DNA from 4 places in the Rossellomorea marisflavi genome. Region 1 is predicted to be linked to each of the others. Evidence: riboswitches for the same ligand, from Rfam matches in the RefSeq annotation. Region 1 holds a riboswitch; each other region holds the start of a gene.
What was found. Region 1 has a riboswitch for cobalamin ahead of K6T23_RS12225 (ABC transporter substrate-binding protein). Riboswitches for the same ligand answer to the same signal wherever they lie in the genome.
Positions count from the first base shown of each region.

Region 1 (7,370 bases):
AGGAAGAAGTATGAAGAGGAAAGTAGTCATTGTCGGTGGAGGCATTGCAGGGATGTCTGCGGCCATCAGATTGGCGGCGGAAGGACATGCGGTGACCATCTTGGAGAAAGGGGAAAGACTTGGTGGGAAACTTAACCAGCGGAATGGGAAAGGATTCACCTTTGACACGGGTCCATCGATCCTCACCATGCCGTGGGTCTTGGAAAAGGTGTTTGCCCATGCGGATCGTGATGTGCATGATTATATTGAAATCGTCAGGGTCGATCCGGGCTGGAGGACATTTTTTGAAGATGGGAAGGTCATCGATTTGTCAGCGGATCTGCCCACCCTGCTTGCTGAGATCAAAAAGCAGTCCCCTGATGATGCCGAGCAGCTGTTTCAATACCTCTCCTATGGCAGTAAGATGTATGAGTTGACGATGAAAAGCTTCTACAAAAAAAGCATCAGTGGTCTTCAGGATCTGCGGATGATGCACGGGGTGAAGGAACTTCTCGAGATGGATCCCATGAAGTCGATGGATGCCGCCACCCGCAAGTTCATCAAGGATAAACACCTGAGGCAGCTGTTTAATTTCTTGATCATGTATGTAGGGTCATCTCCGTATCAATCCCCTGCGATCATGTCCCAATTGACTCACGTTCAACTGGGGATCGGTGTTCATTACGTCAAAGGCGGAATGTATAAAATCGCAGAAGCGATGGAGAAACTCCTCGGTGAGCTTGGTGTCGATGTGAGGCTTCGTTGTGAGGTGGAGGATATCGTGACGACGGGTAGCCGCGCAGAGGGTGTACGAACGAAGCTTGGTGAGGTGATTCCTGCAGATCTCGTCATATCCAATCTCGAGGCGATCCCAGCCTATCAGTCACTTCTCGGTGAGCTGCCTGAAGCGAAAACGGAAGTGGAGGAGCTGAGCAAGTATGCACCATCCGTATCCGGCCTAGTGATGCTCCTTGGCGTAGACAAGACGTATGACCATCTCTCTCATCATAACTTCTTCTTCAGTGAAGACCCGAAGAAAGAATTTCATCAGATCTTTGAAGAAAAGAAAATGGCGGATGATCCTACGGTCTATATCGGGATTTCCTCAAAAACAGATCCTTCTCAGGCACCTGTGGGAAAAGAGAATCTATTCATCCTCACACATGTACCTCCATTGAAAAAAGGAGAAGACTGGAGCCGGCATGAAGAAGCATACAGGGAAGTGATCCTGAACAAGCTGGAGCGCATGGGTGTAGAAGGGCTCAGGGAGCATATCGAGTTTGAATACACCTTTACACCGAATGATATTCAGAAGCTTTACGGGTCGAATGGCGGTTCGATCTATGGAACGGTGACGGATCGAAAATTAAATGGAGGCTTCAAGGTTCCGAATAAAAGCCGGATCTTGTCCAATGTATATTTTGTGGGGGGATCGACCCATCCAGGTGGAGGGGTCCCGATGGTTTCATTGTCAGGACAACTGACAGCAGAGCTGATCCTCGAGGAACAAGCGAAAGCCGGAAGAGCCACTGGATAATAAAATGCCGCGTGGATGTTTACACCCACGCGGCATTTTTGTGATCATTCTTTCCAGTTTTCCTCGATGAATTCGTCCCTTCCGGACTTGGCTCGGTCTTCCTTGTATTCATCGGGATTTGTTTTATAGAAGTCCTGGTGATAATCTTCAGCAGGATAAAAAGTGGAAGCAGGGAGAATCGCCGTCACGATGGGTTTTTTAAACCGGCCGCTTTCTTCGATCTCTTTTTTTGTGGCTTCTGCTGCAATCCGCTGATCTTCATCATGATAAAAGATGGCCGTGCGGTATTGGTCACCACGGTCCTGGAATTGACCGCCATCATCCGTTGGATCGATTTGTGGCCAATATAACTCCAGCAGCCGTTCGTATGGGAAGAGGTCGGGATCATATGTGATCTGAACCGCTTCATAGTGACCGCTGTTTCCTTCCTTCACTTCTTTGTAAGCCGGGTCCTTGACGTGCCCCCCCGTGTAGCCGGAAACGATTCCGTGTATACCCGGAAGCTCATCAAAAGGCTTCACCATGCACCAGAAGCATCCTCCTGCGAATGTTGCCAAATGTGTATGTGCACCCATCAATTCGTCCTCCAATTCATAGTAGTTGTCAAGATTCCGTATTTTCAGGAAGAGATTGAATCTCCTTGATCGCCCAGTCACACCAATCGACATACATTTGCGCGTACCTGATTCCATACTCCGCCGTCAAATATTCTCCAACCAGATCATACCCGGGTTTTTTGCCTTGAAACGTCTGTTCCTTCCACTGCCCGGTCCCGGTGACCACCATTTCGTTGTGCGCCTTCATCCGATGAAGGAGAGAGATGGCTTCTTCTTTTGAAATAACGTGAAAGGCAGAAGTCTTGATCAGGAACTCATCCTTGATCTTGGCTGGTTTGCTCTTGGTATGGATCATCCATTCGATCAGGTGGCGTTCTCCATCAGGGGTAATCGTGTATACCTTCTTATTGGGGCTGCCTTCCTGATAGACGATATTATGAGTGGTCAGATGTTCTTCTTCCATCTTCCCGAGTTCCTTGTAAACCTGGGAGTGGGTAGAGCTCCAATAGTAGATTTGCTGTGTTTTGAATGTATGGAACAGGTCATAGCCCGTCTGAGGTTGCTTGGCCAATAAACCGAGCAATGCATATCGAATTGACATAAAAAAAACTCCTTATCATGTTGACGCGCTGGGCCGATGAATCTCTCAATATGGTCCATTATATCACGAATGGATTCTCAAAGCCCTTAGAAGACGGCATTCGACATGCTGGATGTGAAAAAAGATTCACTATCCTTGTAAACTTGTGTATAATTCTGAGTGGATAATCTTACATAACGATCATGGGTGAGGCGCTTGACGCCTCATAATAGGGAAGCCGGTTCAACTCCGGCGCGGTCCCGCCACTGTAAATGGGTTTGCTCCTTCAACGCCACTGTTTCTGAGAAATGGGAAGGCGAGGAAGCGCATACTCATGAGCCAGGAGACCTGCCCATGTTCTGATCACACCGTCTACGCGGATAGAAGGGTGTACGGTGCTTGATGCATTTTACACTAACATCCCTGTTGCAGGGATGTTTTTCTTTCGCCTGGAACGAATAAGGAGGAGAAACGATTGAAACATTCAATCAAGATCGTATTAGCCCTGTTCCTAGCGCTTGGATTATTGACAGCATGTGGAACGACAGACAACAAAGCAGAGGAAAAAACCTCTGAAAAAAGCAGTGAATCAGCATCCAAACCTGTCACGGTAGAGGATGCACTCGGGGATGATATCACCCTTGAGAAAGCACCCGAAAAGATTGTCACCCTGATCCCAAGTAATACGGAGATCCTTTTTGAATTGGGGCTCGGAGACAGCGTCGTCGGAGTGACCGATTTTGATAACTATCCGGAAGAAGCGGCAGATATCGAGAAGATCGGTGGAATGGAATTCAACGTCGAGAAGATCGTAGGGATGAAACCGGACCTGGTCCTTGCCCATGAATCCACGGCTGTATCAGCAAAAGCCGGTCTTGATCAAATCAGGGATTCTGGTATTCCTGTATATGTCGTACGTGATGCGTCGAGCTTTGATAAAGTTTATACAACAATCGAGAATATCGGGAAGCTTGTCGGGAAGAATGAAGAAGCGGAAAAGGTCGTTTCAGACATGAAAGACGGGATCGACTCGATTAAAGAAAAAACCGCTTCTGTAAAAGAGAAGAAAAGCGTATATGTGGAAGTGTCCGGAGAGCCTGAAATCTATTCCACCGGGAAGAATACCTTTGTGGATGAAATGCTTGCGACCATCAATGCCGATAATGTAATGGGAGATCAAGAAGGCTGGATCAAAGTGAGTGAAGAAGACGTACTCGCAAAAAATCCTGACCTCATCATCACGACTTACGGTGAGCAAGCCGTCCAACAAGTCCTAGACCGCAGCGCATGGAAGGACGTACAAGCCGTCAAGGGTAAAGAAGTGCATGATGTGAACACCGATCTTGTGACCCGTTCAGGTCCGAGGATCGTAGAAGGAGTAGAGGAAATTGCCAAAGCGGTCTATCCGGAGCTATTCAACGAATAAAATTTGGATCAGTTACGCTGCGTCATTTGCATTCCTTATCATTTCTATATTGGTCGCCATCTCAGTCGGTACAATCCGCGTCCCGTTCTTGGATATCATCCAGATCATCGGGGCGAAAATGACTGGCAGAGATGTTCCTCCAGAGGTAGATCAGATGTTCATTAATATCGTTTATTCCATCAGGCTTCCAAGAGTCCTGTTGGCCATGATTGTAGGAAGCTCCCTTGCTGTTGCGGGAGCTTCTTTTCAAGGTCTCTTGCGGAATCCCCTTGCCGATCCATACACGCTGGGCGTTTCTTCCGGAGCATCAGTGGGAGCAGTGGTGACGCTCTTTTTCCATCTGACAATCCCGTTCATCGGCCCATTCACCCTTCCATTTCTAAGCATCCTGTTTTCCATCGTGACCATCTTTATCGTCCTGTGGTTTGCTCAAAAGGTCGAAAGGACGATGAAGGTGGAGACCATCATCCTCACGGGCATCATCTTCAGTTCGTTCCTGGGATCTTTCATCTCCCTTATGATTGCACTCACAGGGGAGGAATTGAGACAAATCATCGGATGGCTACTCGGAAGCGTGTCCATGAGAGGCTGGGAGTATGTGGGGATCGTTCTGCCATTCTTCGTGGTCGGCGTCCTTTTGCTGCTGCTCAATGCCAAAGAGTTGAACGGGATGAGTTTCGGGGAGGATCAGGCACGCTACATCGGGATATCGGTCCAGAAAAGGAAGCTCATGATCCTCATCTCCGGAAGCATCCTCACAGGGGCGGCTGTAGCCGTTTCCGGTACGATCGGGTTTGTCGGCTTGGTGGTGCCTCATTTCCTTCGCAGGATTGTCGGTCATGACCATGTTCATCTCCTACCATTATCAGTGCTTACGGGTGGAGGTTTCCTCGTGCTGGCTGATCTTGTATCGAGGACCATCATCGCTCCGACTGAGCTGCCGATCGGAGTCATCACTTCTCTAGTGGGGGCCCCGATATTTGCTTATATTCTTCTGAAGAAAAGGAGGGCGTCCATATGATGGAGGCAGACCGCGTATCGGTCGGATATGAAGGAAGGAAGGTCGTCGACGATATCAGCTTCTCCATCGGGGAATCGGAATTCTTTGGTATACTCGGCCCTAATGGCAGCGGTAAGACGACGCTATTGAAAGCCATGACGGGTCTTCTTCCGTTGCTGGACGGGAAAATCGAGATTGCCGGAAAATCCATCAATGCATACAACGCCAAGGAGCTTGCCCGTATGGTAGCCGTCCTTCCCCAGCTTTCGGGAGACACTTTTTCTTACCAGGTGAAGGAAACCGTCATGCTTGGCCGGTATGCCCATCAAAAAGGCTTCCTCAAGACGGTTTCCGAATATGACGAAGAAGTGGTGGGGCGCGTCATGGATCAGACAGGGGTTGGGGTGTTCAAGGACAAATACCTTCATGAGCTCTCTGGGGGGGAACGGCAGCGGGTCTTCCTTGCACAAGCCCTTGCTCAGGAGCCGAGATTATTGCTCCTGGATGAGCCCACCAATCATCTTGATCTATCCTATCAGAAATCCCTACTCGACCTCATTAAGAAGCAAACACATGAAGATGGTCTGACGGTGATCTCCATCTTCCACGATCTTAATCTGGCCAGTCTATACTGTGACCGGCTTTTATTGCTTGAAGACGGTAAAACGAAAACCATCCATCTTCCTGAAGAAGTGCTCAAAGAAGAAAACATCGAATCCGTATACCGCACGAAGGTGCAAAAACAAGCCCACCCGAGTGTGGCCAAACCTCAAATGATGATCATCCCCGAGGCAGAAGCAGCTGCCCATGCCAAGATGGGGGCGCATCATCTCTCCATAGGAGAAAATGTGATTCATTATGCAGCCCCGGCCCACTTGAAATGCATGTCTTCAGGAGTGAGCGGGGCAGGTATCGGTTGGTATGCCGATTTTGTCAATCGGAGGGTCTCACCGACCTATGACCATGTTGATTATGCAGGGGACATGCGCAGGTTCATTCAAGAACATGATCTCGAACCGTCACGTACCGTCGGCATGATGACGGCATTGGACTTGTCACTGGCAGCCCATGGACGATACGAAGATGGAGATAAGGCGGTGTTCGTCGTCGTCACGGCAGGTACGGGTAACGCCATTGATGTTTCGACCAGCTATCTCCACCCGTCCGACCATGCTCCCGGTACCATCAACCTGTGGGTTTTCATAGAAGGGAATTTGACGGATGAAGCGTTTATTGAAGCGTTGGTAACATCCACTGAAGCAAAAGTCAAAGCGCTCCTTGATGAAGGGATAACGGATCCGCGTACAGGTGGAAGCGCAACGGGGACACCGACGGACAGCATCCTCATCGCTTCTACCCAGAACGGGGAGAAGGATCCGTTCGCAGGTCCTGTAACGAAAATCGGGAAACTCATTGGCCGGGGGGTCCATGAGGTGACCAGGCAGGCAGTCCAAAACTATAAGAACCATAAAAGAGGGGAAGAGAAGTGAATGGAATTTGCTGTGGTCGACACGCCATTTGACTGGAGGGACTTCGTATGAATAAGCATGCCATCTTTATTTTCTTTGTGCTGCTGGCAATTCCTGCAGGACTAATGGATATCCACCTTATCGGTATACATTTGACCCTCATCAGTCTGCCGCCACTCCTTGCTGCGTCCTTCCTTGGTACATACAGAGGAGTCCTGGTCGCAATCGTTGGAGGTATGAGCCTCCTGGCTGTGAATGGTCCTTTGCCTTCATCGTTCAATCATATCGCCTTTTTATTAGGAGCCGTATGGCTGTTTGGGGTAATCTTCAGCAAATGGAGAGCGGAAGGGGCAGCAGTGGTTTTCTTGTGCGTTTACGGCTTACTCTGTCCGTTGATCATGCAATCCATCAAAAGCAGCCCTTCTTTTGCGACGTTTTGTCTATCCGCCATCCTCAATCTGACCATCGCTCATTTTGTGTATGGTTTCTTCAAAAGAAAATCATGAGCCTTCTGCCCTCTGTCACAAGTTGTACACAACCAACGTGCGCGCTTTCAAAACAAAGAATGACGGCTGGGAGGGTATGAATTCCTGAATAAAAAGTACTAATATCATACTTACTTTTCCAATTCTTTATGATAGAATAGGAGTTCGACTGAACATTTTGGTGGGGAAATCTGCTATAGTATCCATTAACTAAGGATTGTAGATTTGAATCTCCTATATTATCATTCAGACATCCAGCATCTGTAATTGAAAGTCACAAAAGTAGGTGAGGAAATGGATTCGCGAATCAATCGCAAAACGAAGAAGAAAAAACGCG
Region 1 is NZ_CP081870.1:2,337,824-2,345,193, reverse strand. It holds gene K6T23_RS12240 (phytoene desaturase family protein) at 11-1,516, shown strand; gene msrA (peptide-methionine (S)-S-oxide reductase MsrA) at 1,561-2,091, opposite strand; gene K6T23_RS12230 (PadR family transcriptional regulator) at 2,120-2,674, opposite strand; cobalamin riboswitch at 2,842-3,023, shown strand; gene K6T23_RS12225 (ABC transporter substrate-binding protein) at 3,129-4,079, shown strand; gene K6T23_RS12220 (FecCD family ABC transporter permease) at 4,042-5,100, shown strand; gene K6T23_RS12215 (adenosylcobinamide amidohydrolase) at 5,097-6,569, shown strand; gene K6T23_RS12210 (hypothetical protein) at 6,617-7,054, shown strand; gene K6T23_RS12205 (LCP family protein) at 7,328-7,370, shown strand, end outside.

Region 2 (7,370 bases), 1.1 Mb from region 1:
GGCACGGAACGACCATATGATCAACACAGATTCTGCGAATATCATCTATGACAGCGTAGAGTCTGATGATAAAGAGATCAAATGGTACGAAGAGTCTGGGCACGTCATTACGCTCGATAAAGAGAAAGAGCAGCTTCACGAGGATGTGTACAACTTCCTGGAGAAACTGGACTGGACGGTATAATCACGATCAGGAGGGAATGTCATGGACGAAAATATTAAAGGGCATGTGGATAAGCTCCTTTCTTACATGAAGGAAGAAGCCTACAAGCCATTGACGGTACAAGAGCTGGAGGAAGCATTCGGAATCGAGGGGTCAGGGAACTTCAAGGATTTCGTCAAGGCGCTTGTCGTCATGGAAGAGAAGGGATTGGTGGTGCGTACAAGAAGCAACCGCTACGGTCTTCCTGAAAAAATGAATCTGGTAAGAGGGAAAGTATCGGCACATGCCAAGGGCTTCGCCTTTGTCATCCCGGAAGAGCAGGGCATGGATGATATCTTCATCCCGCCGAATGAAACAAGTAATGCGATGCACGGGGATATCGTCCTCGTACGGGTATCGGCTGCTTCGTCAGGCTCAAGACGCGAAGGGACCATCGTCCGCATTGTCGAACGTGGTGTCGATCAGATTGTCGGGACATTTACCGAAAGCAAGCATTTCGGTTTCGTCATCCCTGATGATAAGAAGTTCGCAAGTGACATCTTCATTCCGAAATCTGCCCAAAAGGGTGCGACGGAAGGACATAAGGTTGTCGTGAAGCTGACGGCTTATCCTGAAGGCCGCAAGAGCGCAGAAGGGGAAGTCATTGAAATCCTCGGGCATAAAAATGATCCCGGCGTCGATATCCTTTCCATCATCCATAAGCATGGCATCACCGTCGAGTTCCCTGAAGAAGTCATGGAGCAGGCGAATCAAGTGCCTGATGAAATCAATCCATCCGAGCTTGAGAACCGCCGCGACCTGCGCGATCAAACGATCGTCACCATTGACGGGGCCGACGCGAAGGACCTCGATGATGCCGTCACGGTTACAAAGCTTGACAACGGAAACTACAAGCTCGGCGTACATATCGCCGATGTTACTTACTATGTGAAAGAAAGCTCGCCGATCGACGAAGAAGCATTCGACCGGGGGACATCCGTCTACCTCGTGGACCGGGTCATCCCGATGATCCCCCACCGTCTGTCAAACGGGATTTGTTCATTGAATCCTCAGGTCGACCGACTGACGCTCTCATGTGATATGGAGATCACACCGAGCGGGGAAGTCGTAAAGCATGAGATTTTCCAGAGCGTGATCAAAACTGCTGAGCGGATGACCTATTCGGACGTCAACAAGATCCTGGTAGACAAAGATGACGAGCTGAGAAGCAAGTACGAGCCTCTTGTCCCGATGTTTGAGGATATGGAGAAACTGGCTCAGATCCTTCGCACGAAGCGTGAGAAGCGCGGTGCCATCGACTTCGATTTCAAAGAAGCGAAGGTGCTTGTGAACGAAGAAGGCGCTCCGACGGAAGTCGTCATGCGCGAGCGTTCCGTTGCCGAAAAGCTCATCGAGGAGTTCATGCTGGCAGCGAACGAAACCGTCGCGGAACATTTCCATTGGATGGAAGTGCCGTTCATCTATCGTATCCATGAAGATCCGAAGGAAGATAAGCTTATGCGCTTCTTCGAGTTCATCACGAACTTCGGTCTCATCGTGAAAGGCTCTGCGAATTCGATCCATCCGCGTGCCCTCCAGGAAATCATCGATGACGTCCAGGGGAAAGCGGAGGAGATGGTTGTCTCCACGATGATGCTCCGCTCCATGCAACAGGCGAAGTACGATCCGGAAAGCCTCGGTCACTTCGGCCTTGCAACAGAGTTCTATACCCACTTCACCTCACCGATCCGCCGTTATCCGGATCTGATCGTCCACCGTTTGATCAGGACATACTTGATCGAAGGAAAGGTCGACCAAGCGACGCGCGACAAATGGGGAGCACAGATGGGGAATATCGCCCAGCATACCTCCAGCCGCGAACGCCGTGCCGTCGATGCTGAACGTGAGACGGATGAGCTGAAGAAAGCAGAGTACATGGAAGACAAGGTCGGGGAAGAGTACGACGGGATCATCAGCTCTGTCACCAACTTCGGACTGTTCGTCGAGCTTCCGAATACAATCGAGGGCCTTGTCCATGTGAGCTACATGACCGATGACTATTACCGGTTTGATGAGCGTCAGTTGGCCATGATCGGAGAGCGCACGGCAAACGTCTACCGCATCGGTGACGAAATCACTGTCCGCGTGGTAAACGTCAACAAGGACGAACGCGCCATCGACTTCGAGATCGTCGGCATGAAAGGCACCCGTCGCCGCGACGACAAAGCCCGCTCATTCCGACCGGAACGTAAAGGTAAACCGACAAGCAAGCCGGGCAAAAAGCCTGCTGATAAAGACAAAAAAGAAGGCGGCGAATGGTCCACACGCCCGCCGAAGAACAATAAGAAGAAAAAGAAGAACAAAAAGTTCTTCGACAATGCTCCAAAAAGCAAACGCAAAAAGAAAAAGTAAGCATAAGGAGCATGGGAATCCACCCGTGCTCCTGTTTCATCCTACCCATACTGGTGTATTTATGAGATAATGGCACCACAGAAAGAGAGAGAGGGATTCACATGCCAAAGGGAGAAGGCAAGCTCATTGCCCAGAATAAAAAAGCCCGCCATGACTTCGCCGTCGAAGAGACGTTCGAAGCAGGCATCGTCCTCCAGGGGACGGAAATCAAATCGATCCGCGGCGGTCGCGTCAACTTGAAGGATTCCTTCGCCCGCATCCGAAACGGAGAAGTATACGTCTACAACATGCACGTATCGCCTTACGAGCAGGGGAACCGGTACAATCATGATCCGCTCCGCACGAGGAAGCTCCTCCTTCACCGCAGGCAGATCAATAAGCTCATCGGTGAAACGAAAGAAGCAGGATATTCACTCGTCCCGCTGAAGCTGTACATCAAAAACGGCGTCGCCAAGCTCCTCATCGGTCTTGCACGTGGTAAGAAGAAATATGACAAACGTGAAGATCTGAAGCGCAAGGAAGCCAACCGCTCCATCCAGCGCGAGCTCGCCCAAAGGCAAAAAGGGAATTACTGATCCTTCCAGTTGCATTTGGCGCTCAGTTTGTTATAATAAATAGTGTCGCAGGGCAAACTGACTGCGATAAGAACAATTGAATAAGTAACCAGTGAGAACTTATTCTTTCCCGTTCTTCCTCATATGGGGACGTTACGGATTCGACAGGGATAGTTCGAGCTTGGGTTGCGAGCCGTAGGGATCGTCTACGTTAAAACGTCAAAGCCAATAATAACTGGCAAAACTAACAATAACCTAGCTCTAGCTGCGTAATAGCGCTTTAGCTGTTCCTCCCTCCATCGCCTATGTGGTAGGGTAAGGGACTCACTCTTAGTAGGCTACGCCGGAGTCCACCGTCTGAGGACAAAGGAAGAGATTAACCAGACTAGCTGCACGGACGCCAGTCGGTAGGCATAAGCTGCAGCGAAACCGCGAATATATCGACTACGCTCGTAGACGCACAAGTGCCGTTATTTCTGGACGAGGGTTCGACTCCCTCCGTCTCCACCAAATACATATTTGGTGGTTTTATTTTGTCTTAAATAGTTAACACAAGCCATCCCGGCTTCCTTCAGGGATGGCTTTTTTAGTGTTTAGAGGTTATTCGTGTTGATACGAGGAGCACGTGGTTCCAGTTCAGCGCTCGCCTTGGCATTTTCATTGTTTCGGTCGTGTTGATTTTGTCTTTCCTTATCCAATGCAGATCGGTTTTCTGATTTGCTCTTTTTATCCTTCATGCCATCGCCCCCTCTTGCTAATATGCTCCAAGAATGAGGGCTTGAATCATACAAAAAAGGACTTGTCGAAACAAGTCCTCTTGCTATTCAATGACTATTTCTCCCACAGTTCGATCAGCCGCCCATCCGGGTCCTTGATCCAAACGAACTGGCCAAAGTCGCCGCTCTGCTTATCCTTCGCAAGTGGGACCCCGACCCGCTCAATGTGAGCGAGTACCTCTTCCATATCATGAACCTGAAAGTTCACCATCACCTGTTGGTCTTTCGGAAAATACTCATCCTCGTTGTCAAACAGTGAGAAGATGGTCTCACTGTTTCCTTCAATTTTTATGATTGCACCGTTCCATTCACCGATATCCAAGCCTAAAACCTTGTTGTACCATTGTTTCAAAGCCTCTGGGTTTTGCGATCTCCAGAAGACTCCTCCGAATCCTTTGATCATTTTTGTGAATCCTCACTTTCTAAATAACTTCTCTTACTACGTTATTTCGGTATAAGATTCACAACTCCTTCCATCATATTCAATTGATTTAAGGCTATAGGTATTGAACTTTTAAAAGAGACGCCCTGAGCGCTAATATAAATCGGGATGACTACCATTATCATGGAAAAAGATTGGTAAAATAATTTTCAATGGTACAAACCCCGACAAACCCCGCCACCCATCAACATCCTTCCCCATTTCCTGATATTCCTCCAATTAACAGTATATTGAATTGAGCGAATGTTTCCATTAAGATGGAGAGGAATATAACTTCATAGGTGCATATTGGTTCAGCCTCGGGTTCGGGGCTGATTAAAAGGGAATCAGGTGTGAATCCTGAGCGGTCCGGCCACTGTAAGTGATGAGCGATCTTTTGGAAATGCCACTGGATGTTAGAGTCCGGGAAGGCGGAAGGGAGCGATGAATCATGAGTCAGGAGACCTGCCTGTATGTGTATTGGTGGAGCCTTCCGGTAAAAGGTGAAGCGAGGTGGATCAGTATGCATGGGGTTGGTATGTGCACGTCGATTTCAAAGCCTTGTTCTTCTTTCGGGAAGAGCAGGGCTTTTTTATATACATATTATTTATCTAGTACAGGGGATAAGGGACACGGGAGGATATGTGAGTGAGAATACTTCAAGCAATGTTGGCAAGTGTATTGAGCGTTGTGCTGTTTTTTGGTGTGCCGGTTGCGGGGATTCCGTCTGGACACGCAGAGGCAGCGACAAGTACGGATGTTTCGCTGGCTGAAATCAATAAAACCATTGAAGGTGCTGCGAATCACATTCTGGACAGCGGTGTAAGTAGTGAGTGGGAAGCCATAGGACTTGCGACAGCGGGATATCCAGTGCCGGAAGCCTATTATCAGAATAATTTCAGTGAATCGGTGGATAGCCAGGTCATCAATCCGTCGAGATACGCTAAGATTACCGATATTGAACGCCACGTGATTGCGGCGGCGGCAATCGGTTTGGATCCATTGTCTGTCAACGGCACAGACTTGATTGAAAAGATCTACAACAGTCATGATGTGTCACCAGGGAATGACACGATGACCCTTCAAGGGAATAACGGACCGATCTTCGCCTTGATCGCGTTGGACAGCCAACAGTTCGAGGTGCCATCAGATGCCAAGTGGACACGTCAAAAGCTGATTGATGAGCTTTTGAAGCAGCAGAATGAGGATGGAAGCTGGTCACTCAGTGCATACATGTCGGGCCCGAGCTATGATATCACGGCCATGGCCTTGATTGCCTTGGCACCCTATACATCCCAGGGGAATGTGAAGAAAGCGGTAGATCGTGCGCTCTCATTTCTATCTGCAGAACAGCAATCAAGCGGAGGATTTGACGATCCATTTGTCGGGGGGACTTCAAGTGAAGCCACTTCCCAGGTGATCATTGCCCTGACGTCGAACGGGATTGATCCGACGTCAAAGGCATTCACGAAAGGATCCAATAATCTCGTCACACACCTTCTGAGCTTCAAGTCGGAGGATGGCGGATTTATGCATGTCAGTCCAGGCAATTCCAACGGGATGGCGACCGAGCAAGCCCTGCAGGCCCTCGTTGCGTATCAGAAATTCTTAAAAGGGGAGGGGAAGCTTTATTCATTCCCTAAACCATTGGAGCCGGAACCACCGACACCCATGCCTGATCCGACCCTTAGCATAAAAGGGGTGAAAGATGGCGAGATTGTTGCAACGCCAGAGATCACGGTCACGGCTGAGGCAAAGGATGGAGAAGGAAACGCCTTGGTAGTCGACGCGAAGTTGAATGATCAGGCCCTTGAAGGCAACAAATCAGGCGAGTTTGTCCTTTCCTTAAATGAGGGGAAGAATGTTCTCATTGTCAGCGCACAAGATCAGAATGAAAAAGTGGTGTCAAAGAAAGTGACCATCCAGTACAAAAAAGAAGCCAAAGATGAGGATCCGCCAAAGCTGCTGGACCAGGTGACCCTAAAGCCTGTATGGAAAGATGGAAAAGGCACGATTGAGATGGATAGTATCAGCAACCTGAAGGAAGGGGGAGATATTATCATCGAGATCCCGGACGATTCGGTTACCATCGTCTTCCCGGATGAAAGCATGAGTGCGATGGTCAATAAAGGGGCGACGCTTCACTTGGAATCATCTCAAGTGAAAATGAAGACTGAATTGAAAGGGTTCTCAAAAAAAGAAGCAGAATTCTCCATCCAGCGCATGGAAGGCATGAAGGAAGCTCTTAGTAACGTGTACGACTTTACCATCAAACAGGATGGGAAAAACATTCATGATGTGAAAGATGCCGTAGAGCTGTCCTTCGCCGTCAAGGAAGAAGAGGTGGACAGCACATCTACCGCCGTTTACTTCTATAATGCCGATACGGGAAAATGGGACCATGTCGGAGGGGACTATTCCGACGGGTGGTTCAGTGTACAACCTGATCACTTGAGCACATTCGCTGTGTTCAACTCGGCACCAACGGGAACGGAAGAGGAAGAGAAAACAAATGAACCAGAAAAAACACAGGATGAGGGAAAAACGGGCTCGTCTCCAAAGGAAAACAAGAAAGACGATACTGTTGTACCGGCAGCCAACCCTTCTTCGGGGAAAAAGCTCCCCAATACAGGAGTGAACGAATGGTATCTTCCAGTCGCGGGAGGGCTCCTTCTACTCACGGGTCTCTCGATCTATTTCTGGGGTGAACGGAAGAAGAGGAAGATGGAGATAAAAGGTTAGGAGGAGTTCGATGAAGAAGCAACGTAAGCTCATACTGTCGATCCTGACGGTGTTCTTCCTTACTCTTGGAGTAATCGGGGTCACCTATGGTTTCTCCGGCGAAGAAGAAAAGGCACCAACAAGTAAGCAAGTGGCGGGTAGCGAAAACTCCGTCGCTTCCGTGACCGGGGATAAAGAAAAACAAAAAGATCCAAACGCTATCACCGATGAACATTCCAAGACTGAGGAACAGGAAGAAAAGAAAGAGGAAAAAGACAAAAACGAGAAATCGGACAGCACAACCACTAAAAGCACAAAAGAGGACGGCAAGGCTGATCCTCAGC
Region 2 is NZ_CP081870.1:3,448,375-3,455,744, reverse strand. It holds gene K6T23_RS18075 (alpha/beta hydrolase) at 1-184, shown strand, start outside; gene rnr (ribonuclease R) at 206-2,554, shown strand; gene smpB (SsrA-binding protein SmpB) at 2,656-3,129, shown strand; RNA gene ssrA (transfer-messenger RNA) at 3,255-3,618, shown strand; gene K6T23_RS18055 (hypothetical protein) at 3,702-3,845, opposite strand; gene K6T23_RS18050 (VOC family protein) at 3,940-4,287, opposite strand; cobalamin riboswitch at 4,599-4,792, shown strand; gene K6T23_RS18045 (prenyltransferase/squalene oxidase repeat-containing protein) at 4,954-7,047, shown strand; gene K6T23_RS18040 (DUF4430 domain-containing protein) at 7,058-7,370, shown strand, end outside.
Region 2: it holds a riboswitch for cobalamin, as region 1 does, so the genes downstream of both, K6T23_RS18045 (prenyltransferase/squalene oxidase repeat-containing protein) here and K6T23_RS12225 (ABC transporter substrate-binding protein) in region 1, are expected to answer to the same signal.

Region 3 (7,370 bases), 700 kb from region 1:
GCTCTTCGAAACCGAGCTGCTTGGCCCTTTTATTCGCCATGAACTTAATGTAGGCCTCAAGGTCACTGAACATGAGCCCATCCATATGGGTTCCGATGATTTCTTTCCCCCATTCAATTTCAAGGAGGGCCGCTTCCTTGAAAGCTTCTGTTCCGTAGCGCTTGAGCTCTTCCGTATCATATTCCGGATTCTCTGCGAGCACTTCCTTGAAAATCTTTTCAAACAATCCGACATGGAGCTGTTCGTCACGATTGATGTAGTTGATCATCGTACTGGTCGCAACCATCTTCTGGTTCCTTGCCAGGTTATAGAAGAAGGCAAACCCTGAATAAAAGAACAATCCTTCGAGGATTACGTCGTATATGATGGACCTGAGGAGTTTATCCACCGTCGGGGCCTCGACGAATTCTTTGTATCCATTGGTGATGAACTCATTCCGCTTCATCAGGATCGGCTCATTCTTCCAATAATCGAACACCTCATCTTGCACGCTCTTCGGTACAATGCTTGAAAGCACGTAGCTGTAGGAGTGATTATGCACTACTTCCTGCTGTGCAAGGATGATCATGAGTGCGTTCACGCTCGAATCCGTCAGATAATCTGCCACTTTCCCAGCATAGTCCGTTTGGATACTGTCAAGGAGAGCCAGGAGGCCGATGATCTTAAGGAACGTCTCCTGTTCTTTTTCCGTCAACTGCGGGAACTGCTTGATGTCTTTTGCCATATTGATCTCAAACGGCGTCCAGAAGTTCCCGAGCATGCGCTTGTACTTAGGGTATGCCCACGTATAGCGCACATCATCCCAGTTCAGGATGTTCGAGCTTTCTCCGTTGACGATCCCTGTTGATTTATTCGGTGCTGTCTCGTCCACGAGCACCCGTTTTTTCAATCCTTCCATATTTCCCATCCTTTCTTATTAGCTGTGGCAACTCTCGCACTCTTCAAAGTTTGCAACAGAAGTCGACCTTACATAATAGGTTGTTTTCAAATTCGATTTCCACGCATCCATATGAAGGTTAAGAAGCTCAATCGCCTTGATGTCATTCCTCACATACAGGTTGAAGGAAATCCCCTGATCGATATGATGCTGCCTTGCCTTGTTCTGTCTGATGCTCCAGTGCTGATCCACATGATAGGCGGTTTTATAGTACCAGGTCGTTTTGGGCGATAGGTCCGGTGCCGTGACCGGGATCTTGTAGTCTTTCTTCTCTTCGGAATATTCCAGTCTGAAGAGTGGATCGATACTTGCCGTCGAACCGGCAATGATGGAAGTCGAAGAGTTCGGGGCCACTGCCATCAGATACCCATTGCGGATTCCCTTGCTTGCCACTTTGTCTTTTAAGTCCAACCATCTCTCGCCTTCATATCCCTTATTCGTGAAGTAGGCTCCAGTATCCCAAGCGGATCCCGGGAAGTAAGGATACGCCCCTTTTTCTTCCGCGAGCTTTTGACTTGCCTTGATTGTGAAGTAGGCGATGTCTTCATATAAATGATCACAGTAAGATACTGCCTCATCGCTCTCCCATTTGATCCCTTCAAGGGCAAGGAGATGATGCCATCCGAAGGTACCGAGTCCGATTCCCCTGTACCGTGCATTCGTCAGCTGAGCCTGCAGGACCGGGATATCGTTCAGATCAATGACATTGTCCAGGAGCCTCACACCGATGGTGACGACGCGCTCCATCTGACCGTCCCGTACCGTCCTTGCGAGGGAAACGGAAGCCAGGTTGCACACCACATAGTCTCCAGGATTTTTATAGGTAATGATCTTCCCGTCCTTGACTACTTCTTCTTCCATCACAGTCGGGCTCATATTTTGGGCGATTTCCGTGCAAAGATTGCTGCAGTAAATCATGCCCTTATGACTATTCGCATTTTGACGGTTCACACTGTCGCGATAGAACATGTACGGCGTGCCTGTTTCAAGCTGGGAGATCATGATCCGCTTAAAGATATCGATCGCCGGGATGACTTCTTTGGATAAAGCAGGCTCATTCACGCACTCCCAATATTTCTCCCGGAACGAACCGGATCCTTTTTCTTCATCGAAATGATCTTCAAGGGCATAGCCCATGATGGTCTTTACTTCATGGGGATCGAACAGATACCAGTCCTCACGGTTCTCGACTTGCTCCATGAAGAGGTCTGGGAGACAGACACCGGTGAACAGGTCATGGGTTCGAAGACGCTCATCCCCGTTGTTCAGCCGCGTATCGAGGAAGGAGAAGATATCTTTATGCCACACATCCAGATAGACGGCGATGGCTCCCTGGCGCTGACCGAGCTGATCCACGGAGACAGCCGTATTGTTCAGCTGCTTCATCCACGGGATCACACCGGAGCTGACCCCCTTGAATCCTTTGATATCACTTCCGCGACTTCTTACTTTCCCCATATAGATACCGAGCCCGCCTCCGTTCTTACTCAATGTGGACACGTCGGTATTGCTGTCGTAGATGCTGCGCAGATCGTCTTCCACCGTATCGATGAAGCAGCTCGAGAGCTGTCCGTAACTCTTGCCTGCATTGGCGAACGTAGGGGTCGCCACGGTCATATATAGGTTTGAAAGCGCCCAATACGCTTCCTCCACGAGCATGAGCCTGTGTTCTTTCGGCTCATTCATCAGTAGCGTCATGGCAATGATCATGAATCGCTCCTGTGGAAGTTCATATAGGACTCCTGCATGGTCCTTGGTGAGATAACGCTCTGACAGCGTGACAATTCCTATGTAAGTGAACAGTTCATCCCGTTCAGGACGGATGAGACCCTCGAGATGATCCACCTCCTCCTTGCTGTAGGCATTCAGTAATGTTGGAGAGTACAAATTCTTCTCTGTGAGTGTCCCGATAAGTTCATGCAGGCCTTTATATGGCTCCATGCCCCTTGCATTTGCACTGATGGCATAAAGATTCTTCAGATAAAGCGAGGCCGCCACGTACGTCCAATCAGGTTCATTGGATGAGATCCGCTCAACAGCCGACAGGATCAAAAACTGAAGAAGCTGTTTTTCTTCCACTCCCGGCTGATCTTCTGTATACAGGGATACCTTTTGAGTGTATTCCTCCCAGTTCAATGATTCATGGCTTTCCCGAAGCCCGTTTAGTAGACGTTCCGCTCTATGGGATGCCGTTGTTCCGTTAATGGTTGATGTCATATTAGTATTCCTCCCTTTAATTAGTCGGGAGAGGATAAAAAAAGCCCATCCTATTAAGATAGGATGGGCAGTCATAAACGATAGATTCACAAGGCATACTACGCCAAAGGTAATCCTCGCCTATCCTCCCAATTCCCGAAGAAGATAACACGTACTGATCATGGCAGGTCTCCTGACTTGTGCTTTTTGCCTACTCGAAGGCCTTCCCGTCCGATGGACAGTGGCATTCCTTCTTTCGTTTGCACTTACAGTTGCGGGGACAGTCCCGGAATTTCACCGGGTTCCCTTTTAAGTCGATATCCGACACCACAATCATAGGTTATAAACAATATATTGTTATGAAGTTTAAACAAAACACAATATGTTGCGTCTTTTATATTAAACCAACTTTCTACATTTTACAACAGAGAAGCTCAAATGAAAAGAATGAAAGCAAGATGAATTTATGCCTACAATTATTTTATTCGTTAAATTCCATAGAAGAGCAGAACAAGACAGCGTGTAATCCACCCATATCGGTCCACATGACGCCAGACTTCCCTTGAGGAAATGCTGTTATCCCTTTATGATGCAATAGAAGGTTGTTTTGACCGTATTCTTAGGTCCCCTATTATTTTGAGCCGTTGAGATGGTACCCCATCTGCAGCGGCTCCTTTTTTACCCTGAATTCCTTACAGTTATGTTTCATTCACCTGGCCGTCACACGCTTCCCTTGTGATAAACCCGCACTTTTCAAGGCTTCTCTTCTATTTCAAGGGAATTACAAGGAAATTAATCGCCCCAAATACTTTCTTTTTCTTGAGGAATCCTTTAAAATGCCATTTAGAAGCTTGAAACCCAGTTTCGAAAGGAGATCACTATGAATAAACATTTACTCACGATCCTTTTAGCGGCTATGACCGTACTGCTGCTCGCAGCTTGCGGGGCTAATGACGATAGTGCAAAAAAATCCGATGATAGTAAAAAATCCTCCGAACAGGCAAAAAGCGAGGAAGAACAAGCGAAACAAATGAAAGAAATGCAAAAAAAGATGGACAAGCAGAAAGTCGACAACGATAAAGTCGTCGCCATCGTAAATGATGAGAAAATCAAAGGGGAAGATTACAACAACGTACTATCTTCTTCTCAAATGCAATATCAGCAAATGGGTCAGGATCCAACCTCTAAGGATGCTGCCAAGCAGATCAAAGAACAAACGATCGACAGTCTTGTAGGTCAGACCCTTCTGCTTCAACAAGCGGATAAAAAAGGGTACAAAGCTTCAGATGACGAAGTGGACAAGCAGCTCGAAGAAGTCAAAAAGCAATATGAGGATGATAAAAAGTTCAATGCTGCCATGAAAGATGCCGGATTCACCATGGATGAACTGAAAAATCAAATCGCGGAAAACATCAAATATACAAAATATGTCGATAAAGAAATCAAGACCGAAAAAGTAACGGACGATGAAGTGAAGAAAATGTACGAACAGTACGCGAGCCAAAGCGGCCAAGATTCAAAAGATGCACCAAAACTTGAAGATGTCGAGCCTCAGCTCAAATCACAGCTTGAACAGCAAAAGAAACAAGAACAGCTTGTGAAGCACGTGGAAGATCTCAAGAAAAATGCAAAAGTCGACGTGAAAATCTAATTTCAAAAAGGACATCCCGACGGATGTCCTTTTTTTTATGTTTCCCACTGAACGTTGAGGGTATTGAACTACCAAGACGGAAAGGAGGAACTGACGTGGCAAGAAATAAGAACGACCAACCAGAACAGACGGGTGAAGACCGTGAGATCCTGGATCGTGAAAAGGAACAGACAGTCGACTCCATTCCCTTGGATGACTTAAAAAAAGACCTCCAGGATGAGAAGAAAAAGCATAAAAGCAAAGATTCTTCTTCTAGCGAAGAATAACAAAACAAGCCTGGCGTCGAAGCCAGGCTTGTTTTTCGTATTATTTTCTCAGCCAGTCAGTGTGGAAGACACCTTCTTTATCTTTCCGCTGATACGTATGGGCACCAAAGTAGTCCCGTTGTGCCTGAAGGAGGTTCGCAGGGAGCGATTCAGAACGGTAGCTGTCGTAATAGGCGAGGGCACTGGCAAGTCCAGGTACAGGCACTCCAAGCTTGATCGCTGTCGCCACGACTTCACGTGCATCTTCCTGGTAGCCTTCAACGATGCCTTTGAAGTAATCATCAAGGAGAAGATTTGAAAGCTCGCCATCACGGTCATAGGCATTCATGATTTCTTCGAGGAATCCAGCGCGGATGATGCATCCCCCTCTAAAGATTTTCGCCAGTTCACCGAGTTTCAGATTCCAACCATATTCCTTTGAAGCAACTTGAAGCTGGGCGAAGCCTTGTGCATAAGAACAGATCTTGCTCAGATAAAGAGCTTTACGGATGCTCTCGATGAATTCTTCCTTGTTGCCTGAAAAGGTTTGGTTTTTTGGCCCCTTCAGGATCTTACTCGCTTTCACACGCTCGTCCTTCATGGCCGAGATGAACCGTGCAAAAACGGATTCCGTAATAATGGAAAGCGGTACGCCAAGATCAAGTGCACTTACACTTGTCCATTTACCGGTTCCCTTCTGACCAGCTGTATCGAGGATCCTTTCAACGAGAGGTTCTCCCGTCTCTTCATCGATCTTAGTGAAGATATCGGCCGTGATCTCGATAAGGTAACTGTCAAGTTCACCTTCATTCCATTCCTTGAATGTTTCATGAAGCTCCTGTGCGCTCAATCCAAGGACATTCTTCATCAAATAGTAGGCTTCACAGATCAGCTGCATATCGCTGTACTCAATGCCATTATGCACCATTTTCACATAGTGACCGGAGCCGTCAGGACCGATATACGTGCTACATGCATCCCCTTTTACTTTCGCTGCAATGCTAGTAAGGAATGGCTCCACGAGGTCATAGGCTTCTTTCTGGCCGCTAGGCATGATTGCAGGACCGTATAGGGCCCCTTCTTCTCCACCGGATACTCCGGCACCGATGAAGTTGATTCCACGCTCAGCGAGCTCCTTGTTGCGTCTCACCGTATCTTCGAAGTATGTATTTCCTCCGTCGATGAGGATATCCCCTTTATCCAGGTGTGGTAGGATGGATTCAATGGCAAGATCCGTGATTTTTCCTGCCGGTACCATCATCATGATCTTCCTTGGCACTTCAAGAGAGTCGATGAATTTTTCCACCTGGTGGAAACCTGTCAGATTTTTATCCTGATGCTCCTGAAGGGCACCTGCCACTTTCTCTTCTGACACGTCGTAGATTGCAACCTTATATCCACGGCTTTCAAAATTCAGCGCAAGGCTTTTCCCCATGACGCCGACGCCGACTACACCGATTTGTTGTTGTCCCATTTTTCATCATCCTTTCAGTTGTATAAACATCATTTCATCATCCATAGTATAATACGAAATAAATTTTCTTGATACTATATTTGAAATAATATTTTTTTCTATTGTACAATAGGTTAAAATAATTTTCATCCATCATCCCTTATAAGGAGGCCTCACCTTGCGGCAAAACGATATACCTCAACATTGTTTACCACGCATCCGGTCCCACTATTCTCAATTCAGCGAAAAAGAAAAGAAAATAGCCAATACTATTATTGCTGACCCTGAAAAAATTATCCATTCTACCATCAGTCAGCTTGCAGAAGATCTTTCCGTAGCCGACGCCACCGTCTTCAGGTTCTGCAAACGCATCGGTTTCAAGGGCTATCAGGCCATGAAGATTTCCTTGGCGGCAGAAATCGTCACCCCCCTGGATGACATTCATGAAACGATTGAAGAAGGTGATAGTGAAAAAGTCATTGCTCAAAAGGTGTTCCGCTCCAACATCCGGACGTTGGAAGATTCCATCGCCATCATGGATGAGGAATCATTTACATCGGCGGTTGCGATGATGCTGAAGGCACGCAGAATTGAATTTTATGGAACCGGGGGATCAGGATTCGTTGCCATGGATGCCCATCACAAATTCCTTCGTACCGGCATGACGACCACTGCTTATAACGACTCCCACATGCAACTGATATCAGCATCCCAGCTAGCCAGTGAAGACCTCATCTTTTTCATTTCCCATTCAGGAGCGAATAAGGATCTACTCGAGGTATTGGAGGTAGCGAAGGGCAACGGCGTTCCGACCATTGCCATCACCCACTTTGCCAAGTCCCCCATGAGTCTAGGTGTTGACGTGTCTCTTTTCACTTCCTCACAAGA
Region 3 is NZ_CP081870.1:1,635,330-1,642,699, reverse strand. It holds gene K6T23_RS08770 (ribonucleotide-diphosphate reductase subunit beta) at 1-898, opposite strand, end outside; gene K6T23_RS08765 (ribonucleoside-diphosphate reductase subunit alpha) at 917-3,154, opposite strand; cobalamin riboswitch at 3,300-3,480, opposite strand; gene K6T23_RS08760 (SurA N-terminal domain-containing protein) at 4,014-4,784, shown strand; gene K6T23_RS08755 (hypothetical protein) at 4,880-5,050, shown strand; gene gndA (NADP-dependent phosphogluconate dehydrogenase) at 5,091-6,503, opposite strand; gene K6T23_RS08745 (MurR/RpiR family transcriptional regulator) at 6,676-7,370, shown strand, end outside.
Region 3: it holds a riboswitch for cobalamin, as region 1 does, so the genes downstream of both, K6T23_RS08765 (ribonucleoside-diphosphate reductase subunit alpha) here and K6T23_RS12225 (ABC transporter substrate-binding protein) in region 1, are expected to answer to the same signal.

Region 4 (7,370 bases), 820 kb from region 1:
CATCGATGACAGGCAGGAATCCTTTCTGTATGATGGGAAAAAGAAGCTTTTTTTCCAAGGAGGAGATGAATGTGGCACAATCGGTCAACCTGCAAGCGAAGCTGGCCCCTTACCGTACAGCACTTGATGGAACGGAGATTCCGTCTGTCCATCTACATATAAAAGAAGGGAAAACTGGCCCTTATGATAGTAAGATCGCCGGGGATCCATATTTCCCGAAGGCGGATGAGTATCCTGTGGACGGGGAGGGGCACCCGATGAAACTGTTGGCCCAGATCAATTTCGGTCAGCTCCCGAAGCTCGAAGATTATCCCGAATCAGGACTTCTGCAGATCTTCATTTCGGTACATGATGATCTGTACGGAATGAACATCGACCAGAAGCAGGACCAAAAGGATTTCCGCATCAGATTTATAGAAGAGCCGTTCCTGCCGAAAGAAGAGCTGATATCCGATTTTTCTTTCGTGAAAATCCCCGATGACGTGTATTTCCCTGTCACGAAGGAAGGTGCCGTCCTGGCGGAATTGACCAGTGAAACAATCAGCGCCGGCGACTACCGCTTCGAGAAGGTGTTCGGGAAGGAAAGCTGGGATCTGTTTGAATCCATGACCGATGATGGTGAAGAGGCAGACGCCCTCATGGATGAATTCTATGAAACCCAGAGCGGTTTCGGACATAAGATCGGAGGATATCCGGGCTTCACACAGGAGGATCCGCGTCAGTATGAAAATCAGGATCATGCACTCCTGCTGCTTCAAATCGACTCGGATGATGAAGTGGACATGATGTGGGGTGACTGCGGCATTGCCAACTTCTTCATAAAAAAAGAAGATCTTAAGAAGAAACAGTTCGGCAATGTGGTCTATAACTGGGATTGTTCATAATACAAGGCCGGTTGCAAAAAATGTTTTAGTCATAGCAAAACCCGAATTCATTTGCCTACGATCAGGCGATTGAATTCGGGTTTTCACCTTTTTTGGAATAAAAGAATGTTATTGGTCCCAGCGGTTGATTGGAGTGCAAGACATAGACTCCTGCGGGAGAGTAGCTAATGTGAGACCCGCAGGCCTGCCAAGGAGGCTCACGGGCTACCCGCGGAAAGCGAAGGCTTGCACGGAAATCATGAGCGGCATAAAGAACCTACACTGTTCGTGTCCATCATTTTTCAATCTCTTCATAGAGGAGGTATCGTTCGTCAGAAGTCTTGGCGATGAGATAGGTGCTGTGGTCCTTCACATAATAAAGATCCGTTCCCTTCTTCAGATGATTCGCCGTATAGTCTTTTTCAGGGTGGAACTCATCCCCGATCTTCTCCTTGATCACCCCTGCTTTCCCGTCGAGGGTGAGCGTCTTCTTCACAGGCAGCAGCACATATCCTTTCCCGTTCAACACCAGCATATCCCCGTATCCACACAACTCGTAGCTCTTTTCTTCACTTCCGCAGCCTGCCAGCAGCAGGAAAACGAAGCTCAGTGGGATCAACCATTTCATGCTATCATCCCTTCTTGTTTGTTTGTCCTTTTCATTCCTATTCAGAACCGGACGGGTTCATGAGAGGGATCTGAAAAAATAGAAACACCCCAAGGGGGCTCGCATGGTATAATGGTCCTTAAGTGAATAGACCTTCGCAGAAATCAGGTGCGCTCGCGCATAAAGGGAATCCGGTGAAAAACCGGAGCTGTTTCCGCAACTGTAAGTGCTAACGAACCAAGGGAAAACCCACTGTTCAACCATTGAACGGGAAGGGCCTTGAAGTAGGATGATGCACAAGCCAGGATACCTGCCTGATTTCCATCGTATTATGCTCTTCGGAAGTTAAGGGGATGGTGCGGCTTGATGCATCTTTTTTGATGATGATTGCCGGCCGTTTGGCTGGTTTTTTTTATGCCCGTTTCCGCTACGATCGGTGATTCACTAAAAGAGAAGAAAGGGAGGATGAATGTGGGAAAAAAGGATTTCAGGTACATCTGTTATCCGTATATGAGGGAATCCCAGTCGACGGTCGACTTTGAGATCAGGACGGATTCCCTGGCAACGAGGATCGGTCAGGCTTCTTCATTGACAGAGGGGAGAGTCCGTGAAGATCTGCTTTATCTTTGTGAGATGGCGTATCACCTGAATGGTTCGGTGCGGGGGGAGATGGCCATCACCCTCCAGGATCTGCAGCGATTGAGCGACCTGTATGACACGTACGTGAACGAAGTGGAAGAGGAAATCAGAACGTTCCTGCTTCCCCAGGGATGCTACGCGGCGACGGTCCTTCATACGTGCAGGAGCGAAGCGAAGAAATCGGTCAGGGCCCTTCATAAGGTAAGCCTCGAACAGAAAGTGGACAATCTGCTGTTCAAATATGCGCACCTGATGGCAAATGTCCTGTTTGTCATGGCCGTGTATGTGAATAAAGGTGAAGGGGTAAAAGAAATTCCTTTTATCAGCAAGTCCTATGGAGTATCAAAATCAGGCAAGGGAGAATAGTGAGATGAAAAAACAAGCATGGATCGGATTGTTCATCAGCATCGGTCTCATTCTATCAGGATGTGGAGCCGGGGAAGAAACAGCATCAACGAAAAAAGAAGAAAAGTCTACTGCCTATAGCGTCAAGGATGACCGGGGAGAAGAAGTCACATTCAAAAAGGTACCGGAGACCGTCGTTTCCCTGCAGCCGAGCAATACAGAGATCCTGTATGCAGTCGGAGCAGGGGACAAGGTGGTCGGGGTGACAGAATTCGATCATTATCCGAAGGAAGTGGAGGATCTCGAGGTCATCTCCGATTCCATGACAGTGAATACGGAAAAAGTGATTTCCTTGGATCCGGACGTGGTGATTGCCTATACAACAGGTGATGAAGCAGGAGTCAAGCAGCTTGAGGATGCGGGCATTCCGGTTTTCGTCATCCAGTCTGCTCAAACCTTTGACGACGTATACGGCGACATCGAACAGGTGGCAAAGGTGATGGGGGCTCAAAAAAAGGGGAACGAAGTGATTGAAGGAATGAAGAAGCAAATCTCCGATGTCGGGGAAAAGGTCAAGTCCCTTGACGAAAAAGAAAAGGTCTATTTTGAAATCAGTCCAGCCCCTGAGATCTATACGGCCGGTAGCGCGACCTTCCAGCAGGAGATCCTCCAGGTTGCTGGTGTGGATAATGTATTTGCCGATCAGGAGGGCTGGCCGAAGCTCGGAGAAGAAGAAATCATCAAACGGAACCCGGCAACCATCCTGACTACAGTGAACTATGTGGAAAATCCAGTAGATGAAATCAAATCCAGGACCGGCTGGGACACCATCGATGCCGTGAAGGGTGAACGGGTCATCTATCTTGATTCCGATGTCATGTCCCGACCGGGCCCGAGGATCGGTGAGGCAGTCGAAATCACAGCCAAGGCTGTTTATCCGGACCTTTTCTAGAATTCAATCATAATCGTGTAAAAGAAAGCCTTTTCAAACTTGCTTTTAATATGTAAACTAATAATATAATTAAGTTTACATATTTTAAGGGGTGCATGTAAATGGATCGAGACAGGTTGAGAATGATTATTCAGTGCGGGGTGTTTGCGGCGATCACGGGAATCTTTGCGCAGATCGAGATTCCCCTGCCCCTCGTGCCCATCAGCGGGCAGACGTTGGCAGTGGGATTGACGGCGACGATTCTTGGGAGCCGTTATGGGGCGTTTGCCCTCATAGGATACACAGCTATCGGTGCAGCCGGACTCCCGGTGTTTGCAGGGATGAGCGGAGGTGCCCATGTCCTGGTCGGACCGACGGGAGGGTACATCTTCGGTTTCGTCGCGGCGGCTTATGTGACAGGATTGATCCTGGAGAAAACCTCTTTCAACCTGCCCATGGCCATGGTAGCCAATCTGGTCGGGATGGTCGTGACCCTGATTCTCGGGACGATCCAGTTGAAGTTCGTGGCAGACCTTGGGTGGAGCCAGGCGATGGCAGCAGGGGTCTATCCGTTCCTGGTAGGAGGAGTGATCAAGGCGGCCCTTGCCAGTTGGCTTGGGATCGTCGTACGCAATCGCTTGGTGCAGGCCAGGTTGATCAAGCCGGCAGTCGCCTGAAGAGCTTTCGAACAATAAAGGAAAGAGATGGGCACAAAACTAAAAAAGGCCCCTTTAATGCCGAACACGATCAGTATAGGATCTTAATACCGCTCATGATTTCCGTGCAAGACTTCGCTTTCCGCGGGTAGCCCGTGAGCCTCCTCGGCACGCCTGCGGGGTCTCACATCAGCTACTCTTCCCGCAGGAGTCTTCGTCTTGCACTCCGATCAACCGCTGGAAACGATGTAATTTGAATATTCATTAAACGAACGTAAAACCCGAATCATTTGCTTTATCGTAGGCAAGTGATTCGGGTTTTTCTATGACTAAAACATGTTCGTCTCAGCCTCTTTTTAATAGCTGAACATCGACCAGTAGCCGATGTCATGAAATCCGATTCGTTTATAGATCTTGCCTGCATCCGGGTTATCATAGAAGAGGCAGAGCTCCTTTCCTTCCCTTAGAAGATCCCCCACAAGCTTGGACATGCACTTACTCGCGTAGCCTCTTTTCTTGTAATCGGCATGGGTGCAGACCCCGACAATCATGGCCGATTTCGAGTTCTCTGCGGTAGTGGAAGCGGAGGCAGCCAAACGACCGTCCCCTTCAATGTAATAGCTCCTGGCAGCACCGGCTTTCATGCTGTGCTCCTTGCTTTCCACTGAGATATTGGAGTGCTCGAATTCCGGAACGGTGAGAAGGAGTTCGACAAGGGCGGGGATGTCTTCGATTCCCGCTTCTTTCACCATGGACAGGTCACTTTGATCGAGTGATTCCCCTTGGGTGCATTTGGCATAGTGAAGATGCCTTTTCTGCTTCGTCTCCCGGGAAATGAAAGGGTCAAGCTTCGAAACGATCTCTTTCAGTCCTGAAATATAGAGGAACTCCTCATCTTTATTGATGATGGAGGCAAATCCTTCTGCATCATACTCACCGGGTGCATATGGTATGTAGTTTTCCCTGTATCTCAGGAGTACACCGCGCAATACTCCTTCATCGGTGAAATCCCCCCAAACCTTCTGGAAATCCTGGTCGTACCCGAAGGCTTCGATATCCCCGATGATAAATAGGTTCTCTGCAGGCGCCTGGGTGATAAGGTCCTGACAGATAGAGTCGTCTTCGGTGGTCAGTTGTCTGATCATGTTTGGTCTCTCCCTGTAAATTTTTTCTTGTAATCATATCAAGAGAAGGGAGGAGAGTAAAGGGAAAATTCGAAAAAATAATAAGATACCACTTCTATACACCGCTCATGATCTCCGTGTAAGACTACGCTTTCCGCGGGTAGCCCGTGAGCCTCCTCGGCACGCCTGTAGGATTTCAACATCAGCGACTCTTCCTTTAGGGAGTCTTTACCGCTGGAAACAATAAAATACCCGAACGCATTCGCCTTATCTTGGCAAATGCATTCGGGTTTTACTATGACTAAAACATGGAGTTCCAGCCTTTTTACTTATCCCCTACCTGCCTGGAAGGAAGGATATTTGGTCATTCCGCCATCACAGAAGAGGGTGATGCCGGTTACGTAGCTTGCTTCCGAGGAAGCGAGGAAGGCCGCAACAGATGCGACTTCTTCAGGTTTACCGATATACCCCATTGGTATCATGCTTTCCACATCGGCACGCTGAGCTGGATCGGAAAATTTCTCTGCGTTGATCGGTGTGTTCATGGCGCCGGGGCCGATGTTATTGACCCTGATCCCTTTAGGAGCATACTCGAGGGCGAGTGTTTCGGTCATGAGCTTGATGCCGCCTTTACTCGCCGCATAATGGACGAATAGGGGCCATGGAATGACTTCGTGGACGCTCGACATGTTGATGATGTTTCCTTTGACCCCATTTTCAACGAAGTACTTGAGGGCCTCCCGGCAGCCGAGGAAGGCTCCGGTCAGGTTCGTGTTGACAACCTTATTCCAGTTGTCGAGGGTCATTTCGTGTGATGGGACGGGATTTTCCACTCCTGCGTTGTTAATCATGATGTCCAATGTCCCGAATTTTTTGATGGCGGCCTGTATGAGGTTGATGACATCGGCTTCGACCGTCACATCCCCTTGAACGATTTCTGCTTGTCCGCCGGCCTGTTCGACTTCTTTCTTCGCATCCAGTGCTTCTTTTTCATCCTTGAAGTAGTTGATGACGACCTTGGCTTTCTCCTGGCCGAATCTTACAGCCATGGAGCGTCCGAGTCCGGTGGATCCCCCCGTGATGACGACTACTTTATCCTTTAAATCGTTGTACATGTTGTTTCCTCCTCAAATGACATTATTGTTTGGCAATCCCCAACAGGACGCCTCCGATGATGATCAAAATGATCCCGAATGAGATCAGGACAAGCTGTTTCTTCGTTTTCCTCTCACCGAGGATGAAGATTCCCCCCAATGTGGAGATGACGATTCCCATTTGGGAAAGGGAGAAACTCGTGGCTACTCCGACCCGTGGCTGGGAGATGAAGAGGAACATATTTCCCAGTGCCCAGATGAGTCCGGGGATGATATTCCGGATGGCGTATTTGTTGAATGGCTTATGTCTGAACGTCAAGATCACGGCACTGATGAACATCCCTATCGCCTGAGGGAACAGGGCAACCCAGCCATCGACGTGGAAGAGCCTTGCCACAACGACATAGATCAGATAACCGATCGTCGACACGATGAGGGTGAGGATGGCTTTTTTGAAGTTGCCCGATTCTTCTTCGTTCCCTTTTTTCTCTTCATACGAAGTGAAGACGATCCCGACGACGATACAGATCAGGGCAATCACGCCGAGGATGACGGTGGTTGTGGTGGACCATTCATGAAAGACGATGACGCCGAACAGTGCGGTGGAAACGAGCTGCATACCGGTGGAGATCGGCATCGTTTTACTCACGCCGATATATTGGAACGTTTTTAATTGGTTGACCTGTCCGACGGTCCAGAATAGACCTGAAACGATTCCGACGATGATGATCGTTGAATTCAGTTCTGGCTGGATGAAAAGGTAAATCCCAAAGGAGAGGATAAGCGCCCCGATGGTGGTCCCAAGTACCTGGCTGTAGGGTCCGCCTCCCAGTTTTACATTGAATAACACGATGCTACCCCAGAATATTGCTGGGAGTATGGCTAAAAAGATATCCATAAGAAGCCTCTCTTTCTTGAATGCAATAGTCACAATTCTTCTTTGGATAGGTTTTGCCAGAGAATTTGATTGTATGTATCCAATTTCAATTGGGAGTGAAAAGAATGAGGGGGGAGGTTTTAAAATTGCGAGCTTAGGGAATCGTAAGAATAAATAAGGAGGTGCAGCACATCATGATTTGGACGATTATCGGTATTTTATTGATTTTATGGC
Region 4 is NZ_CP081870.1:3,156,537-3,163,906, reverse strand. It holds gene K6T23_RS16480 (YwqG family protein) at 72-884, shown strand; gene K6T23_RS16475 (hypothetical protein) at 1,159-1,491, opposite strand; cobalamin riboswitch at 1,620-1,802, shown strand; gene K6T23_RS16470 (hypothetical protein) at 1,936-2,475, shown strand; gene K6T23_RS16465 (ABC transporter substrate-binding protein) at 2,480-3,406, shown strand; gene K6T23_RS16460 (biotin transporter BioY) at 3,508-4,062, shown strand; gene K6T23_RS16455 (GNAT family N-acetyltransferase) at 4,398-5,186, opposite strand; gene K6T23_RS16450 (glucose 1-dehydrogenase) at 5,495-6,280, opposite strand; gene K6T23_RS16445 (GRP family sugar transporter) at 6,303-7,157, opposite strand; gene K6T23_RS16440 (lmo0937 family membrane protein) at 7,331-7,370, shown strand, end outside.
Region 4: it holds a riboswitch for cobalamin, as region 1 does, so the genes downstream of both, K6T23_RS16470 (hypothetical protein) here and K6T23_RS12225 (ABC transporter substrate-binding protein) in region 1, are expected to answer to the same signal.